3 regions of the Yersinia canariae genome follow, and region 2 is predicted to be linked to each of the others. Evidence: riboswitches for the same ligand, from Rfam matches in the RefSeq annotation. Region 2 holds a riboswitch; each other region holds the start of a gene.

Region 1 (5,904 bases), 460 kb from region 2:
AGCATTGCACGGCGATTTAGGCATGATTGGCCCACAAGATGTGCTGATTTTTATCTCTTACTCAGGGCGGGCCAAAGAACTGGATTTGATCTTGCCATTGCTGGCAGACAGTCACATTCCCGTGATTGCTATCACCGGGGGGAAGGAGTCGCCATTAGCGCTCGGGGCCGCTTGTGTGCTGGATATCAGTGTGGAGCATGAAGCCTGTCCGATGGGGTTAGCGCCGACATCAAGTGCCGTCAATACCCTGATGATGGGTGATGCACTGGCAATGGCATTAATGCGACATCGTGGTTTCAATGCTGAAGATTTTGCGCGCTCGCACCCGGGAGGCAGTTTGGGTGCGCGGTTACTCAACCGAGTTCATCATTTAATGAGAACTGGCGAGCTTTTGCCGATGGTGAATGAATCGGACAGTGTCATGGAAGCCATGCTGGAGCTGAGCCGCACAGGATTAGGGCTAGTGGCTGTTTGTGATCCAAACCAACGGGTCGTTGGGGTGTTCACAGATGGTGATTTACGCCGCTGGTTAGTGAAAGGGGGCACTCTGCAACAACCGCTAGTGGGCGCGATAACTCGACCGGGTTTCCGATTACCTGAGCAATGGCGGGCCGGTGAAGCTTTGGAAGCACTGCACCAGCATCATATTAGTGCCGCGCCGGTGGTTAATCTTGATGGGAAATTGGTTGGCGCTATCAACTTGCACGACTTGCATCAAGCTGGTGTAGGCTGATATCCCGTCATCTTTCAAATTGCAGGTGTGTTGGTTATTTCTCACTTGCCACTATCCTGCAATTTGAAAAAAATCAAAAATCAGTGCCAGTTAGGATCTTGTCCTAATTGCTTTTTCAGCATGGCCTGAACACTCTCACTTGGACGCCCCAGCCATTGATAAGTGGAAAATTTGCTCGGCGTATCAAGGGCTTCCGGCTTATCATCTACCGAAACTCGCATCCCCCATGCTTGCCAAACTTGTTTTTTGTCCCGGCTGAAGGCAACCCACATAAATTGATTACTGCAATCATGGGGTTTACAAATCCGCCCCACTTTATATTGCTGCCCTTCCCAGCTTATTACCTCATACGGCGCGGACGTCCCGACGCCTTTACGCGCCCAAGCCGGTAAATTTTTCTGGCTCTTCACCATTTTTTGCCAGCTATTTTTATACACCGGCTGCTGCAAAAGGTCTGCGGTGGTGGGAAGCGGTTGGGCCGCTGCGGGCTGAACAGATGCTGAGCTTGCTGGAGCCGAGGCAACATTCGCCACTGGCTGCGCGAAAGCCCAGGAACTGACACTGAGTATCGTCGCAGCAACTAGACAATGGAGGGTTTTGTGACCTTTCATTATCGAAAATCCTTATTATCTGATTAATCTACTCGCCAGGTATTCAACTGGCCACTGTGCAACAAATTTGCATGCGTGATATTAGTTTGCATGTCTATGACCCGTAACTGTAGAAAAAGTTGATCCATAGCACGAATTTTCATCCTAATTCTCGTTATACCGCAATCGGTATGACAGCTTGATGTAAGATATAAACCAGACAATGTTGAATTGATAACCATACTCCACATTATTCAAATTGCAGGAAAGCGGCAAACAAGTGAGCCCGATGAGTTGCCTCCAGCCAATGATTCGGGGGGAAACCTGCCGAGAGCGGCCAACGCACATGCAACTTGAAAGATGACGAGTCTATTCCCGAAAAGGCCATGCCATGTTGACCCTTGAGTTACCCGAAGCCCCCGAGAAGTTGTATTACTCTGCCGGGGATGCCCATCCGCTAGACAAGCTCGAGAGTGATAAAATCGTCCAAATGGTGATAGACCTGGATGTCGCCAATTCTGACAGTGAACATTACGTCACGGGTTGGATGGGGCTAAATAGCGTGGTGATAATACGGAATTATCAAAATAAACGCGGCACGGCCAATGGCTTTGTAGTGAACAAAGGGGACCGCTATCGGCTGAGCATTCAGTCGATTGAATTCCGTATCCCTAAGGTGGTGTTATGGATGAGTTTTCGCCGCAAGCCCCGCACCATGGAGTTAATTACTTACGAAACACTGGGTGACCAACCTAGCGGCATGCAGCAATACCGTAATATCCTCGAAGAAGAGTTACGCCAACAGCTGGATAGTGATTGGCGCGAACTGAATGATTATTTGGGTGCTGCTTGTTGGCAAATCGAAAATGACGTCCCATTGTGGCGACAAGCGCATCAAGAAATAACATTGGATGCCATCAGCCAACTCGCTGCGGCCCCCATTTTCCGGACCAAACACTTACAAGCTGATGGACATTATGCCGGTTTCTGGGCAGGAGAATACTTTTTTGCCATCAGGCAACCGACGGCAGATAACCCATTGCCAGCAGTACAAATTTCCTGGCGAGAAGATGAAAAAGACATCGGCAGCTATCAGTTTGACTTGATCAAAGATGAAGCGGGTAATCCGAAGCTCCTGCTGTGTATTCGCCCGCGTAAAGGAGCCGAAAGTTACTTACTTAACCGTTTTGATGCTCATCATTTGCAGCGTGCCATCGCGATATTTACGATGACACAGCGCTATTTACTGGCGCAAGAATAGCAGTCATTTCGAGGAAAAAGGGGATTACCACCATTGGTGGAAATGATGCACCGGCCCGATCCCCTGCCCCACTTCCAGGGTGTCGGCTTGCTCCAATGCCCCTTGCAGATAATTCTTGGCCGCACTTACCGTATCGACCCAATTGGTGTGCCGTGGCCGCAATGCGGCGAGGGCTGCCGATAAGGTACAACCGGTGCCGTGGGTATGGCGGGTATCAACCCGGCGAGTGACAAAACGCTGTTCACCCTGTGCGGTAAACAGCCAGTCCGGGCTTTCCTCACCGCTCAGATGCCCTCCTTTCATCAATACCCCCTGACAACCTAATGCTAACAATGCCCGCCCCTGCTCACACATTTCCTGCTCATTATCAGCCGGATTGCAATTAAGTAATGCCGCGGCCTCCGGCAAGTTAGGGGTTATCAAGGCCACCTGAGGAATCAGTAAACGGCGCACCGCATCAACAGCGTCGGGGGCCAGCAAAGGATCACCACTTTTGGCAACCATCACCGTGTCTAGCACCACAAACTCTATGGGATAGCGACGCAGCTGCGCGGCAACAATATCAACAATTTCAGCATTTGCCAGCATGCCGATTTTGGCGCTATCAATACGCACATCACTCAGCACCGAATCCATTTGAGCAGCAACAAAAGCCGCGTCAATAGAATAAACCAACTGCACGCCACGGGTATTTTGTGCCACCAAAGCCGTGATAACACTGGTGCCATAGGCCTGTAATGCAGAAAAAGTTTTTAGATCAGCCTGAATACCGGCACCGCCGCTCGGATCAGTTCCGGCAATGGTGAGTGCATTTATACGTTTCATGAATACGCCCCCACAATCATATCGGCATGCGATATTGTGAATAGCAAGGTGTGAGTCGTGATAACTGAAGAAAAAACGGCAGGTTGAACGAACATATTCCTCCTAACCGGCGGTCAAGAAGGCGGTACCTGGCGGTGCCGAGACTTCCCTACGCTGGTATAATCCAGATCAGGTAATACGGGTAATATCTCAGCCATATCACTATTTGTGACAGGCACCCCGAGTCAGAATTGTTATTATCACGGGCTGGTGATAGAAGATCAATCACGTATTCGCTCACCCCATGTTCAACGCAGCCGTTTGGGAGGGATAAAACAAGGATGAGTATCAAGATTCGTGAATATCAAGAGAGTGACCGGCCATTTTTGCGCACCTTGTATTTGGCATCACGTCGGGCCGCATTTAGTTGGTTGGATGGCGAGCATTTTCGTCTGGAGGACTTTGACCGCGTCACTCTTGGGGAGACTATTCTGGTCGCCATTGAGGGTGAGTCTCACGCGGGTTTCGCTTCAATATTTATGGAGGAAAGTTTCCTGCATAATCTGTTTGTTGACCCCAAAGCCCAGCACAGTGGAGTCGGGCTGGCGTTATTGCAAGCAACACAGCATCGGTTTAACAGCCATGGCTCATTAAAGTGCCTGGCAAAAAACCAGCATGCACTGGCGTTTTATCAAAAAAATGGCTGGGTGGCCATTGCGACCGGTAAGAGCAATGACGGTGACTATGTTTTAATGCATTGGCATAATGAAAAGATTAAATAAGAATTAATATTGATAATGTGGTCTAAAAAGCAAAACGGGGAGCCGAAACTCCCTTATTTTTGTTCCTTACTGTTCGCGTAGTGTTTTGACATCCTCAGCTTTTATATTCAGTGCTGGTTGCCCAAACTGTTGCAACAGATAATTACTCAAACTAACCACCTGCTCATCAGTCAATGTATTAGCAAAACCGGGCATAAAGACTTCACCGTCATTGGTTTTCCGCGACACACCATGGAGAATGACATTAATCAGGTTATTTTGAGTGGAAGCCCCAACTACCGAGTTTTTCATCAGTGATGGGTAATAACCGTCTTTCACACCCTCGCCGGTAAAACTGTGGCAACTGGCACAATTGCCCAGATACAAACGCGCACCATCGGTGTGGTTATCTGCCGTGAAAGGCATCCCGCGTAAGGTATTAACACTGGTTGCCGACTGCCCCCAATCCGAACGGCTCTTGGTTTCGTCATCCGGATTTAAGGGTTTTAGGCTGCGTAAATAAACCGCCATCGCGTTCAGATCACTCTCAGTCAGATGACGAGTACTGTTTTCAATGACTTCCGCCATCGGCCCAGCCGCTTGTGCTTTACCGTCGACATGGCCGCTACGCAGATATTGCACAACCTGTTCCTGACTCCAGCCCCCAATCCCGGCATGTGGGTCTGAGGTAATATTGAATGCCGTCCAGCCATCAATCTCTGCACCGGCATAAGCTTTGCTGTCTTTCATTCCCATGGTGATATTGCGCGGGGTGTGGCATTCACCGCAGTGACCCAATGCCTCAACAAAATAAGCACCCTGATTCCATTGCGCATCTTTGCTGGTATCGGGTTGGAAGCGCTGCCCCTCAAAGTTCACCAAATTCCAGAACCACAATCCCCAGCGCTGATTGAACGGGAATGGCATGTCATTCTCGCGATTCGGCTGATGTACCGCAGGCAAACTGAACAGATAAGCTTTGATGGCTTTGACGTCATCATCTTTCAGCAACGTATAGGAGGTATAAGGGAATGCGGGATAAAGATTCTCGCCGTTTTTGCCTTTCCCTTCATGCAAGGCACGCAAAAACTCCTCATCCGTCCAATTGCCAATGCCGGTTTCTTTATCCGGAGTGATATTAGGTGAATATAGGGTGCCCATCGGGGTTTTAAATGCCAATCCGCCGGCAAAGGGTTTGCCATCCTTAGTGGTATGGCACGCCACGCAGTCGGCGGCTTTAGTCAAATACTCGCCACGCGCAATCAAGTTAGCATCCGCACTGCTGTAGCCGCTGACAGTTAATCCTAATGCAACAAACAAAAATTTCACTGAGTGGCCCAGGGTTGGTTTTTTCATCTTACACCTCGGCCTTTAATGTTTCAGCGATACGCAAAGAGAGTGCTGCAATCGTCAAAGTACAGTTCACTGAACCGACAGTTGGCATCACACTGCTGCTGGCGATAAACAAATTTTTGTGGTCATGAGTACGGCAATCACTGTCCACGACGGAATCTTTCGGGTCATTGCCCATGATGGTGGTGCCAGTGATATGGTTATTGTTAGCAAAGTTATTGTGGAACTGAACTTCTGTGCCGCCCATCAGCCTTGCCGCCTCGGCATAAACTTGCTGAGTATGTACGGCACTTTTGCGCACATAATCATCCATCGCATAGTAAAACTCTGGCTTAGGAATGCCGATGGCGTCTTTTTCTGTCGGGCTAGGAATAATGCGATTTTCTACATGCGGTAGGATTT
Region 2 (5,904 bases):
GCGGTTTATCCTGATGCTGTTGATAAGCTTCGGTATAGTGCAAAGCTCGCTCAGTACAAACCGGCGGTTTTACAATATGAATCAGTGCATTTTTATGCTGTTTTGTCCGTTCGCTTAAGGTTACCAAATCGAGAGTCGTCATTGCGTCATCCTCTTAAAATTGCGGTTAGGCCCTTATCACGGGCATAACTTTCCGCGAAGGCCAGCAGAGCAGGTGAATCCAACGGTGTACTGGCAGCCAAATACTCTTCACCCAGCAGTGAATATTTGTTGATACCTAAGGTGTGATAAGGCAAAAAGTGGATTTCTTTCACACCAATCTCATCAGCAGCAAAATCGACAATCCCTTGTACCGAGCGGCGGTCAGCATTGAAATCCGGGATTAAGGGCACTCTCACCGTAATACGGGTGCCTGCCGCCGCTAATTTGCGGAAATTATCCATCACCCGCTTAGCTGAACCGCCGGTCCACTGCTGAAAACGGCGCTCATCTGTGTGTTTCAAATCCGCCAACATCAAATCAAGCCACGGCAAAGAACGGGCGATATAGCGCCATGGCGTATGCAAACAGGATTCCACCGCGGTATGGATGCCTTGCTGATGACAACGCTGTAATAATTCAGCGGCCACATCCGGCTGCATAAAAGGTTCGCCACCGGATAAAGTCACCCCACCGCCACTGCGCCGATAAAATGGCAAGTCGCGCAGTAATGTCTCCATGGTGGCATCAATATCAATTGGGTTGCCACATACTGTTAATGCCCCACTGGGGCAGCGAATGCTCAGTGCCTGAATGTCGTTTTCTGCCAACAACTGACGATGAATAACAACTTGATCATCAATACGTTGGATTGCTTGCGGGCAAGTCTGATGACACAAATCACAGCCGGATAAACACAGGCGCGGGTCAAATAACACCTCTGGATGACGTGAGCGGCTTTCTGGGTTTTGGCACCAGCGGCAGCTCAGCGAGCAGCCTTTGAGAAATACCACACTGCGAATACCAGGGCCGTCATGAGTGGAATAACGTTGTAAGTTGAAAATCATCTTATTCCTCCCCTAGGGTGTGATCTCGCCGCTATTGCCACAATAAGCTGCTGTTATTGATTGCCAGTATCTGCGTAATATAGGGAAAGAAAAATTGATGAAATTTGCCGCGGAGTTCCTCTTTTATGTCTGCCTCACGCCTGCAACAACAGTTTATTCGCCTCTGGCAACGTTTTAACGGTTTAGCCACAGAGACCACCTTGCAGGAGCTTGCTGACGTGCTCTGCTGCTCTCGCCGCCATGTGCGATCCTTACTGGGCAGTATGCAGCAAGAGGGGTGGCTGAGTTGGCAAGCGGAAGCTGGCCGTGGTAAGCGCTCACAACTAACCTTCCTCTATTCCGGCTTAGCGCTGCAACAGCAGCGGGCCGAAGAGTTACTCGAACAAGACCATATTGACCAACTGGTGCAGCTAGTTGGGGATAAGAAAGCCGTCCGCCAAATGCTGCTATCCCAATTAGGGCGCAGCTTCCGGCAAGGTAAACATATTCTGCGCGTGCTCTATTACCGGCCATTACACAACTTATTGCCCGGCACTGCACTGCGCCGCTCAGAGACGCATATGGTGCGGCAGATTTTTAATGGCCTGACGCGGATAAATGAGGAAAATGGGGAACTCGAGCCGGATTTATCTCATCACTGGCAGGCGATCAGTCCACTACACTGGCGCTTTTATTTGCGCCCCGCCATTCATTTTCATCATGGCCGTGAGCTGGAAATGAATGATGTGATTACCAGTCTGACCCGGTTAATCCCTCAGCCCTTGTTCTCACATATCACGGCGGTGCGTTCGCCCACGCCGTATGTGATTGATGTGCATCTCAGTACCCCAGATAGCTGGCTGCCGTGGTTATTGGGCAGTGTGCACGCCATGATCTTGCCGCAAGAGTGGGAAAATCAACCGGACTTCCGGCGACATCCTATTGGTACAGGCCCTTATTCGGTGATCCGGAATCACCACAGCCAATTGAAAATTCAGGCGTTCGACAACTATTTTGGTTTCCGAGCACTGATTGATGAGGTCAATATCTGGGTATTACCGGAGCTGTCTGAAGAGCTGGTTTATTCGGGAGTACAATTACAAGCTGACGATACCAGTAAAAATGAGCTCGAAAGCCGGCTGGAAGAAGGCTGTTATTTTTTGTTATTCGACCAACGGTCTCCCCAGACCAGCCATCCCGAGATCCGCCGTTGGCTCTGTGAACTGATAACCCCGGTGGCGCTGCTCAGCCACGCCGACCCTTTTTATCAGCGCTATTGGTCACCAGCTTATGGCATGTTACCGCGCTGGCATCACAACCGGCTCACCGCATTGGAACCGAAGCCAGAAGGTCTGACCGAGCTAACACTGACTTTTTACAGCGACCATTCAGAATTTGATGCTATCAGCCAAACTCTGACCCATTTGCTGGCCGCTCAAGGGGTGACCTTAAAAATACAAATAGTGGATTACACTGAGTGGTATCAGGGTGATGCGCAGAGCGACATTTGGCTTGGCAGCGCCAACTTTTATTTACCACTGGAGTTTTCCCTATTCGCCACCTTGTATGAACTGCCGCTACTGCAATATTGCCTGGACGAAGAATTAAACCAAGATGTTGAATTATGGCGAAATAACACCCTCCCCATGGCGGATTGGAGCCAACGATTGGTTAGCCAGAATCAATTCCACCCGCTGTTCCATCACTGGCTAGAATTATATGGGCAGCACAGTATGCGCGGGGTGCGCATGAACACATTGGGATGGTTTGACTTCAAATCAGCCTGGTTTACGCCGCCAGAGGGTTAAAGCCGCTTTCACCCGCCCAGATTAATCTCTACAATAGCGCCGTCTCAACGGGGTGCTAAATTGCAGCAAAACCGCCATTTAGCTGAGAGTAAACCCGTCGAACCTGATCCGGTTAACACCGGCGGAGGGATTTGAGAAAAATAACGCCGTATCATCATGATACTCATGTTATTTACTGCCTCAGATACCTTTGCCACCTTTATTTTTAAGGAGTGCAAAGTGTTTAAACGCATTATTCCCTGCTTGTTTTTGTTATCTGCGGCGGCCGTGGCGGCTGATAAACCGACACTGACAGTCTACACCTATGATTCCTTTGCTGCCGACTGGGGCCCTGGGCCGGCCATAAAAAAAGCCTTTGAAGCCGAGTGCGATTGCCAGCTTAAATTTGTCGCGCTGGAAGACGGTGTTTCGCTGCTAAACCGCCTGCGGATGGAAGGTAAAAATAGCCAGGCCGATGTCATTTTAGGGTTGGATAACAATCTGGTGCAGGCCGCAGAACAAACTGGATTATTTGTTCAAAATCAGGTGGATACCAGCAACCTGACTTTACCAGAAAAATGGCAGAATAAAACTTTCGTCCCATACGATTATGGCTATTTTGCTTTTGTGTATGACAAAAACAAATTGAAAAACCCGCCCAAAAGCCTGCAAGAATTGGTCGACAGCAAAGAGCCGTGGAAAGTCATTTATCAAGACCCGCGCACCAGCACACCTGGCCTCGGTTTAATGTTGTGGATGCAAAAAGTGTATGGCGATAAAGCCCCACAAGCATGGCAGCAACTGGCGAAGAAAACCGTCACCGTGACCAAAGGCTGGAGCGAAGCTTACGGTTTATTCCTTAAAGGTGAAGGAGATTTAGTGCTGAGCTACACCACCTCCCCGGCTTATCATCTGATTGAAGAAAAGAAAGACAACTATGCCGCTGCTGATTTTAGCGAAGGCCACTATTTGCAGGTGGAAGTGGCCGGTGTGGTCGCGTCCAGCAAACAACCCGAACTGGCACAGCGCTTTATGCAATTTATGGTCACCCCGGCATTCCAAAATAATATTCCGACCGGTAACTGGATGTATCCAGTGATAAAAATGGATTTACCGGCCGGATTTGACACCCTGACAGTGCCACAAAAAGCATTGCAATTTGATGCAAAAGACGTGGCTGATAATCGTGGCAAATGGATTAAAGCATGGCAATCCGCCGTCAGCCGCTGATACCCGCGTGGTTGTGGCCAGGGTTACTGGCCGCTTTGCTGATAGTCGGTGTCGCCTTGCTGGCGTTCACCGCTATCTGGCGTCATGCCCCTGAGGCCGACTGGCAAAGTATCTGGCATGACAGCTATTTGTGGCATGTGATTCGTTTCACATTCTGGCAGGCATTTCTCTCTGCACTGCTGTCCGTCATCCCAGCCATTTTTTTGGCTCGTGCCTTATATCGTCGCCGCTTTCCTGGCCGCCAACTGATGTTGCGCTTGTGTGCGATGACGTTGGTGCTCCCAGTGCTGGTCGCCATATTTGGCATCCTGACAGTCTATGGTCGTCAAGGGTGGTTGGCGGGGTTATTTGGCTGGCTTGGTGTGGAGTACCGCTTCTCACCTTATGGTTTACAAGGGATTTTACTGGCGCATATCTTTTTTAATATGCCGCTGGCGACCCGCTTGTTATTACAGTCACTAGAAAGCATTGCGGTTGAACAACGCCAGTTAGCCGCCCAACTGGGTATGAATGGTTGGCAGCATTTTCGTCTGGTCGAGTGGCCTTATCTGCGCCGCCAAATTCTGCCAACTGCCGCGCTGATTTTTATGCTGTGTTTTGCCAGCTTTGCCACCGTGCTTTCTCTGGGGGGCGGGCCACAAGCTACCACTATCGAACTGGCTATCTATCAAGCGCTCAGTTATGACTACGATTTGGGGCGCGCGGCATTACTGGCACTGATTCAACTGGGTTGCTGCCTGGGATTGGTGGTGCTGAGCCAACGGCTAAGCTCAGTGCTGGCGGTGGGCAATACCCACGGGCAAATCTGGCGCAGTCAGCAAGATAGCGCGTGGTCACGTATCAGCGACACACTGTTAATCGGAGCGGCATTATTATTGATGGTGCCGCCATTGCTGGCGGTCGTGATTGATGGCAGCAATAAAACAATATTCAGCGTGCTACAGCAACCGGCGCTGTGGCAAGCCTTCTTTACCTCACTGACCATCGCCATTGGGGCCGGATTATTGTGTGTCACCCTGACCATGATGCTGTTGTGGAGCAGTCGTGAATTGAAACTGCGCCAACACGCGGCTTACGGGCAAGCATTGGAAATCAGCGGGATGGTGATTCTGGCGATGCCGGGCATTGTGTTAGCGACCGGTTTTTTCTTATTGCTCAATGACACACTGGGTTTGCCGCAATCCCCTTATGCGCTGGTGATTTTGACTAACGCATTGATGGCCGTGCCCTATGCTTTAAAAGTGTTGGATAACCCGATGCGCGATCTGGCAGAGCGCTATACGCCGCTGTGCTTGTCACTGGATATTCGCGGCTGGCACCGTTTACGCCATATTGAACTTAGCGCGCTGAAACGCCCGCTGGCGCAAGCTCTGGCCTTTGCCAGTGTGCTTTCTATCGGGGATTTTGGTGTCGTGGCACTGTTTGGTAATGAGCATTTCCGTACCTTGCCATTTTATCTTTATCAACAGATAGGCTCCTATCGCAGCAATGATGGTGCTGTGACCGCCTTGCTGTTACTGCTGCTGTGTTTCCTACTGTTTACTCTTATTGAAAGACTGCCGAGCCGCCATGCTAAAGCTTGAGAAAATCACTTATTTGTATGACCACTTACCAATGCGTTTTGATGTGTGCATTCAGCCCGGTGAGCGGGTGGCCATTCTTGGCCCAAGTGGGGCGGGTAAAAGCACTCTGCTGAGCCTGATTGCCGGTTTTTTAGCGCCCGCCAGCGGCCGTATGTTGCTGAATAATCAAGACCATACCATAACGCCGCCCGCCCAAAGACCGGTGTCGATGTTGTTTCAGGAGAATAATCTGTTCTCACATTTGAATGTTGAGCAAAACATTGGGTTGGGATTGCACCC
Region 3 (5,904 bases), 1.2 Mb from region 2:
AAATAAAATCGCCGCATCCAGCGGATAACGACGCAATGGTTGCATCGTCACTTCACAGGCCAATTCAGCATTTTTGCACAGCGACATAAAATCCCCGGCAATAGCACGGGTGGCTTTATATTCTGGCAAATAGCGACCTGCCTGGCGCATCATCCACACCGGAGTCACATCTACCGGCTGGCGTAATAAGGCACGCAGATAACGATCGTTTTTCAACTCATTCATGACAAAGCTCCCTTGATTATCTACCCGCATTGTAGCATGCCAGATAATACTTTCCTGTTGTGGCTAAAGAGGGTTTTTTAGCTATTGGCTGGCATCTTCCTGCTCTTCGCGACATAAAACAACGGTATCTTCAATCAGTCGACGTGCCACGGTGCCTGGCGGCGGCAGTAAGGGTAATTGGTCATAGCGATACCAACCGGCATTCAGTAGCTCTTTAGGATCATGACGCAGCTCACCGCTATCATACTCCGCCATAAAGGCCATCATCAGTGAATGTGGGAATGGCCACGGCTGTGACGTCACATAACGCAAGTTTTTAATGTGGATATTACTTTCTTCCAACACTTCACGGGACACCGCCTGTTCCAGCGTCTCCCCCACTTCTACAAACCCGGCTAACACCGTGTTAATACCACCACGATGACGAACATGCTGTGCCAATAAAATCTCATCACCACGGCGAATGGCAACAATCACGCAAGGGGCGATTTGGGGGTAATAGCGCTCACGACAGTGATTGCACAGGCAAGCCCACTCAGTGCGGCTGGCATGCATTTGATGCCCACAATAGCCACAATAGCGGTGAGAGCGGTAAAACTCGGCTAATTGCACTCCCCGGCCCGCTAGTTGAAACAAACCGCGATCCACATCTAATAATTGCCGCACTGACCCCATATCCGCAGACATCATCTGGCGAATAAGCCAAACCGCCTGCCCTTGCCATTCACCTATCTGCCTTGCGGTTGCGCCCTGTAATGACCAATTGGCCGCATTACCTTGTGGTAACTCCCCTTTTGGTAACCATAATTTATTTTCATGGCTGACAATCCACCAGCCACTTTCTTTACCTGTAAGTTGTAGTTCCATATCGTTGTTGCACAACCTCGACTTCACTGGCAATCTAGAATCTGGCTTGTTACATTTTTGTAACCCATTATTACTACACGGAGTCGATCTCATGCTCAACCGACTGGAAAGCCTGACTCAACGCGTTGGCGGCAGTAATGAATTAATTGATCAATGGCTTCATGCACGTAAAGAACTTTTGGTCTCGTATTGCACAGTGATCGGTATTAAGCCGCAAAAAGAAAAGCATACCCCGCTTAATGAAAAAGCGCTGGAGAACTTTTGTCATAATCTGGTGGATTATCTCTCCTCTGGGCATTTCAATATCTACGACAGAATTATCAAACAGGTGGAAGGTGCATCCAGCCCGAAAATGGCTCTGACGACCAAAGTTTATCCTGCCTTAAAAAATAACACTCAAACTATCATGGCTTTCCATGATCGTTATACAAACATTGAGATCGATGACGATAGCTGTACAGAGTTTCAACAAGCTTTATCCGATATCGGCGAAGCGCTTGATGCCCGTTTTCGGCTGGAAGATCAATTAATTCAATGGGCGGCTGAATCCTGGCAAGCCGCCCAGCCGGTGGTTCAAGAGGGGCAAGTAAAATAGCGCCCTGATCAGCACAGGCTTGTAGTTTTAATTCAACCTCGTATAGTAAGGACTCTTGTCGGAGTGCCTAGCGCCTGTTTTCTTCGGAAAGCAAACGCAGGCTGAGACCGTTAATTCGGGATCCGCGGAACCTGATCGGGTTAATACCCGCGAAGGGAACAAGAGTAATTTATCGCTACAGGCCCGTCTCCTCTCCTTTAACAGGTGGCTGCCGGTCACTGGCCAACATCGTTACTCCCGCCAAGCTCCAGACAAGCAATTTTCCCTATAAACCACACTGGTAGGAATTTGCTATGTCTAATAATACAACTCAAAACTCATTACTCCCGCGTAAAGCTGTACCCCGTAAACAAGTGCGCGAAGAGGCGCAACAATTTATCGATACCTTGCAAGGCGTGACTTTCCCCAACTCGCAACGCATTTATCTGCAAGGCTCACGGCCCGATATTCAAGTTCCCATGCGCGAGATCCTACTCAGCCCGACATTGATAGGCGGCAGCAAAGACACTCCGAGTTATGAAAATAACGAAGCCATTCCCGTTTATGACACCTCCGGTTCTTATGGCGATCCGAGCGCCAAACTGGATGTCCATGCTGGCTTACCTAAGTTGCGCGCAAGCTGGATAGCAGACCGCCAGGATACCGAAGCACTGACCTCCGTCAGTTCCGGCTTTACCCAACAACGGCTAGCTGACGAAGGGTTGGATCATTTGCGTTTTGAACATCTCCCACGGCCTAAAAAAGCGATTGACGGCAAATGTGTCACACAATTGCATTACGCCCGAGCCGGTAAAGTGACGCCGGAGATGGAATTTATCGCCCTGCGAGAAAATATGGGTCGCGAGCGGATTCGCGGTGAAGTATTGCGCCACCAGCATCCGGGGCAAGCCTTTGGTGCTAACTTGCCGGAAAACATCACGCCGGAGTTTGTTCGCCAAGAAGTGGCCGCCGGTCGGGCCATTATTCCCGCCAATATTAATCATCCCGAATCTGAGCCAATGATTATTGGCCGTAATTTTTTAGTGAAAGTGAACGCCAACATCGGCAACTCTGCCGTGACCTCTTCCATTGAAGAAGAAGTGGAAAAGCTGGTGTGGTCTACCCGCTGGGGGGCTGACACGGTGATGGACCTGTCCACGGGCCGCTATATTCATGAAACTCGTGAATGGATTCTACGTAACAGCCCGGTTCCGATTGGCACCGTACCCATCTATCAGGCGCTGGAGAAAGTCAATGGCGTGGCGGAAAACCTAACCTGGGAAATATTCCGCGACACTCTGCTAGAGCAGGCTGAACAAGGTGTTGATTACTTTACTATTCATGCTGGTGTGCTGCTGCGCTATGTACCGATGACCGCCAAACGGCTGACTGGCATTGTCTCCCGTGGCGGGTCAATTATGGCGAAATGGTGCCTTTCCCATCATCAGGAAAATTTCCTGTATCAACATTTCCGTGAAATTTGCCAAATTTGCGCCGCCTATGATGTTTCATTATCACTGGGGGACGGCCTGCGCCCCGGTTCTATTCAGGACGCCAATGATGAAGCCCAGTTCGCTGAGTTACATACCTTGGGCGAATTGACCAAAATTGCCTGGGAATATGACGTGCAGGTGATGATTGAAGGCCCAGGACATGTGCCGATGCAGATGATTCGCCGCAATATGACTGAAGAACTGGAGCATTGCCACGAAGCGCCGTTTTACACCTTAGGCCCATTGACCACCGATATTGCTCCCGGCTATGACCATTTCACCTCCGGTATTGGAGCCGCCATGATTGGTTGGTTTGGTTGCGCCATGCTGTGTTATGTCACCCCCAAAGAACATCTTGGCCTACCCAATAAAGATGATGTGAAGCAAGGGCTTATCACCTATAAAATTGCGGCCCATGCGGCAGATCTGGCGAAAGGCCACCCCGGCGCGCAGATCCGCGATAACGCCATGTCAAAAGCCCGTTTCGAATTTCGTTGGGAAGATCAGTTCAATTTGGCCCTCGATCCCGAAACCGCCCGGGCTTATCACGATGAAACCCTGCCACAAGAGTCGGGCAAAGTCGCTCACTTCTGCTCAATGTGTGGGCCGAAATTCTGCTCCATGAAGATTTCGCAAGAAGTGCGTGATTATGCTGCGAAACAAGAGCTGGCGGCAGCACAAGAAGCAGCCGCTCAGCCAATAGAGATCCTGCAATCCGGTATGGAGCAGATGTCGGCCGAGTTCCGCTCCCGTGGCAGCGAGCTGTACCACAGCCCCGCCAATCTGAAAGCGGAGGCGAATAATGAGCCCGTCTGATAATACATTATTTTCTGCTGAAAAAGGCTTTCCAGAGGAAAAACAGCGGCTTGGCCTTTATCCCGTTGTCGATTCGTTACTTTGGATTGAACGGCTGCTGTCGGTGGGCGTAACCACTATCCAATTGCGTATTAAGGATTTGGATGATGCGCAAGTGGAACAAGATATTGCCGCAGCAATTGAATTGGGCAAACGCTATCAGGCACGCCTATATATCAATGACTATTGGCGATTGGCGATTAAACATGGCGCTTATGGTGTTCATCTGGGGCAGGAGGATCTGGAAACCACTGATTTAGCAGCCATTCAACAAGCTGGATTACGGCTGGGTATTTCCACCCACGATGAGCATGAGCTGGCAATCGCCAAGGCTGTGCGGCCTTCCTATATCGCGATGGGGCATATTTTCCCCACTCAGACCAAACAGATGCCGTCATCCCCTCAGGGGCTGGCGGTACTCAAACAAATGGTCGACCACACTCCAGATTACCCCACTGTCGCTATTGGCGGCATCAGTATTGAGCGAGTCCCCGCCGTATTGGCTACCGGAGTGGGCAGTGTGGCGGTGGTCAGCGCGATTACTCAGGCCGATGACTGGCAGCGGGCAACAGCACAATTGCTGCACCTGATAGAGGGTAAGGAGCTGGGTGATGATAAATAAGCATGAGCTGAGTGACAGTGAATTCTTGCGCTATAGCCGCCAATTATTGCTGGAAGATATTGGTCCTGAGGGGCAGTTGAAGCTGAAAAATGCCAGCGTATTGATAATCGGCCTAGGTGGTCTGGGGTCTCCCGCCGCACTTTATTTGTCAGCTGCGGGTGTTGGCCGCTTATTATTGGCTGATGATGACCAACTAGAATTGACAAATTTACAGCGCCAAATCCTGTATCGCACCACAGATATCAGCCATCCCGCAGCGGGAAATACAAATAAGGCTCAATTAGCGCAACGCCATCTGCAAAACCTCAATCCATTGATTGAAGCTATCGTATTTGATACGCGGCTGACCGGAGAAACACTCATTGAGGCCGTGGCAGGGGTAGATTTGGTGCTTGATTGCAGTGACAACATGGAAACTCGTCATCAGGTAAACGCGGCTTGCTTCGCGGCACAAAAACCTTTAATCAGCGGCAGCGCAGTCGGGTTCAGTGGGCAGTTGTTAGTGATTGAACCGCCCTATTCCCAAGGTTGTTACGCCTGTCTTTATCCTGATAAAGAGCTGCCGCAGCGCAACTGTCGTACCGCCGGTGTATTGGGGCCAGTTGTGGGCATTATCGGGACACTGCAAGCGCTTGAGGCCATTAAAATGCTGGCCGGGCTCGCCTCGCCATTAAGTGGGAAATTGCGTTTATTCGATGGTAAGCAACACAGTTGGAGCACCCTACAACTCACGCAAGCCCCCGATTGCCCTGTCTGTGGAGGTGGGCTGTGACAATCCATCACATGCGCCTCATGCTCAATGACCAACTCGTTGAAATAGAGAGCAATATCACCGCCGACAAGCTGCTCCAACAACTGAATCGCCACCAGCCGGGTACTGCGCTGGCTGTTAATCAAGTCATCATCCCTCGAACTGACTGGGAAAAGTGTCAGTTGCACGAGGGAGATGACATTTTGCTATTCCAAGCAATTGCCGGGGGCTGACATGCTGAAAATCGCCGATACCACTTTTACCTCACGTTTATTTACCGGTACGGGCAAATTTGCCACGGCTGAATTGATGCTGGAAGCATTGCGAGCCTCCGGTTCGCAATTGATTACCATGGCCATGAAGCGGGTGGATCTTCAGGCCGGTAACGATGCTATTCTGGCCCCGCTGCGCCAATTGGGTGTGCGCTTACTGCCAAATACATCCGGAGCGAAAACCGCACAAGAGGCCGTTTTTGCCGCACGTCTGGCACGCGAAGCACTGGGCACCCATTGGGTAA

The links. Region 2 has a riboswitch for thiamine pyrophosphate ahead of thiB (thiamine ABC transporter substrate binding subunit). Riboswitches for the same ligand answer to the same signal wherever they lie in the genome.
Positions count from the first base shown of each region.
Region 1: another riboswitch for thiamine pyrophosphate. It lies ahead of thiD (bifunctional hydroxymethylpyrimidine kinase/phosphomethylpyrimidine kinase); the one in region 2 lies ahead of thiB (thiamine ABC transporter substrate binding subunit).
Region 3: another riboswitch for thiamine pyrophosphate. It lies ahead of thiC (phosphomethylpyrimidine synthase ThiC); the one in region 2 lies ahead of thiB (thiamine ABC transporter substrate binding subunit).

Region 1 is NZ_CP043727.1:1,254,435-1,260,338, reverse strand. It holds gene gutQ (arabinose-5-phosphate isomerase GutQ) at 1-733, shown strand, start outside; gene F0T03_RS05830 (inhibitor of vertebrate lysozyme family protein) at 814-1,344, opposite strand; gene F0T03_RS05825 (hypothetical protein) at 1,715-2,584, shown strand; gene thiD (bifunctional hydroxymethylpyrimidine kinase/phosphomethylpyrimidine kinase) at 2,609-3,409, opposite strand; TPP riboswitch at 3,538-3,641, opposite strand; gene F0T03_RS05815 (GNAT family N-acetyltransferase) at 3,730-4,170, shown strand; gene F0T03_RS05810 (cytochrome c) at 4,237-5,505, opposite strand; gene F0T03_RS05805 (GMC family oxidoreductase) at 5,507-5,904, opposite strand, start outside.
Region 2 is NZ_CP043727.1:799,118-805,021, reverse strand. It holds gene F0T03_RS03775 (formate C-acetyltransferase/glycerol dehydratase family glycyl radical enzyme) at 1-142, opposite strand, end outside; gene F0T03_RS03770 (glycyl-radical enzyme activating protein) at 147-1,046, opposite strand; gene sgrR (HTH-type transcriptional regulator SgrR) at 1,172-2,833, shown strand; TPP riboswitch at 2,872-2,981, shown strand; gene thiB (thiamine ABC transporter substrate binding subunit) at 3,053-4,042, shown strand; gene thiP (thiamine/thiamine pyrophosphate ABC transporter permease ThiP) at 4,018-5,625, shown strand; gene thiQ (thiamine ABC transporter ATP-binding protein ThiQ) at 5,612-5,904, shown strand, end outside.
Region 3 is NZ_CP043727.1:4,313,325-4,319,228, forward strand. It holds gene hemE (uroporphyrinogen decarboxylase) at 1-225, opposite strand, end outside; gene nudC (NAD(+) diphosphatase) at 307-1,092, opposite strand; gene rsd (sigma D regulator) at 1,184-1,687, shown strand; TPP riboswitch at 1,737-1,862, shown strand; gene thiC (phosphomethylpyrimidine synthase ThiC) at 1,981-3,975, shown strand; gene thiE (thiamine phosphate synthase) at 3,962-4,636, shown strand; gene F0T03_RS19740 (HesA/MoeB/ThiF family protein) at 4,626-5,408, shown strand; gene thiS (sulfur carrier protein ThiS) at 5,420-5,620, shown strand; gene F0T03_RS19750 (thiazole synthase) at 5,622-5,904, shown strand, end outside.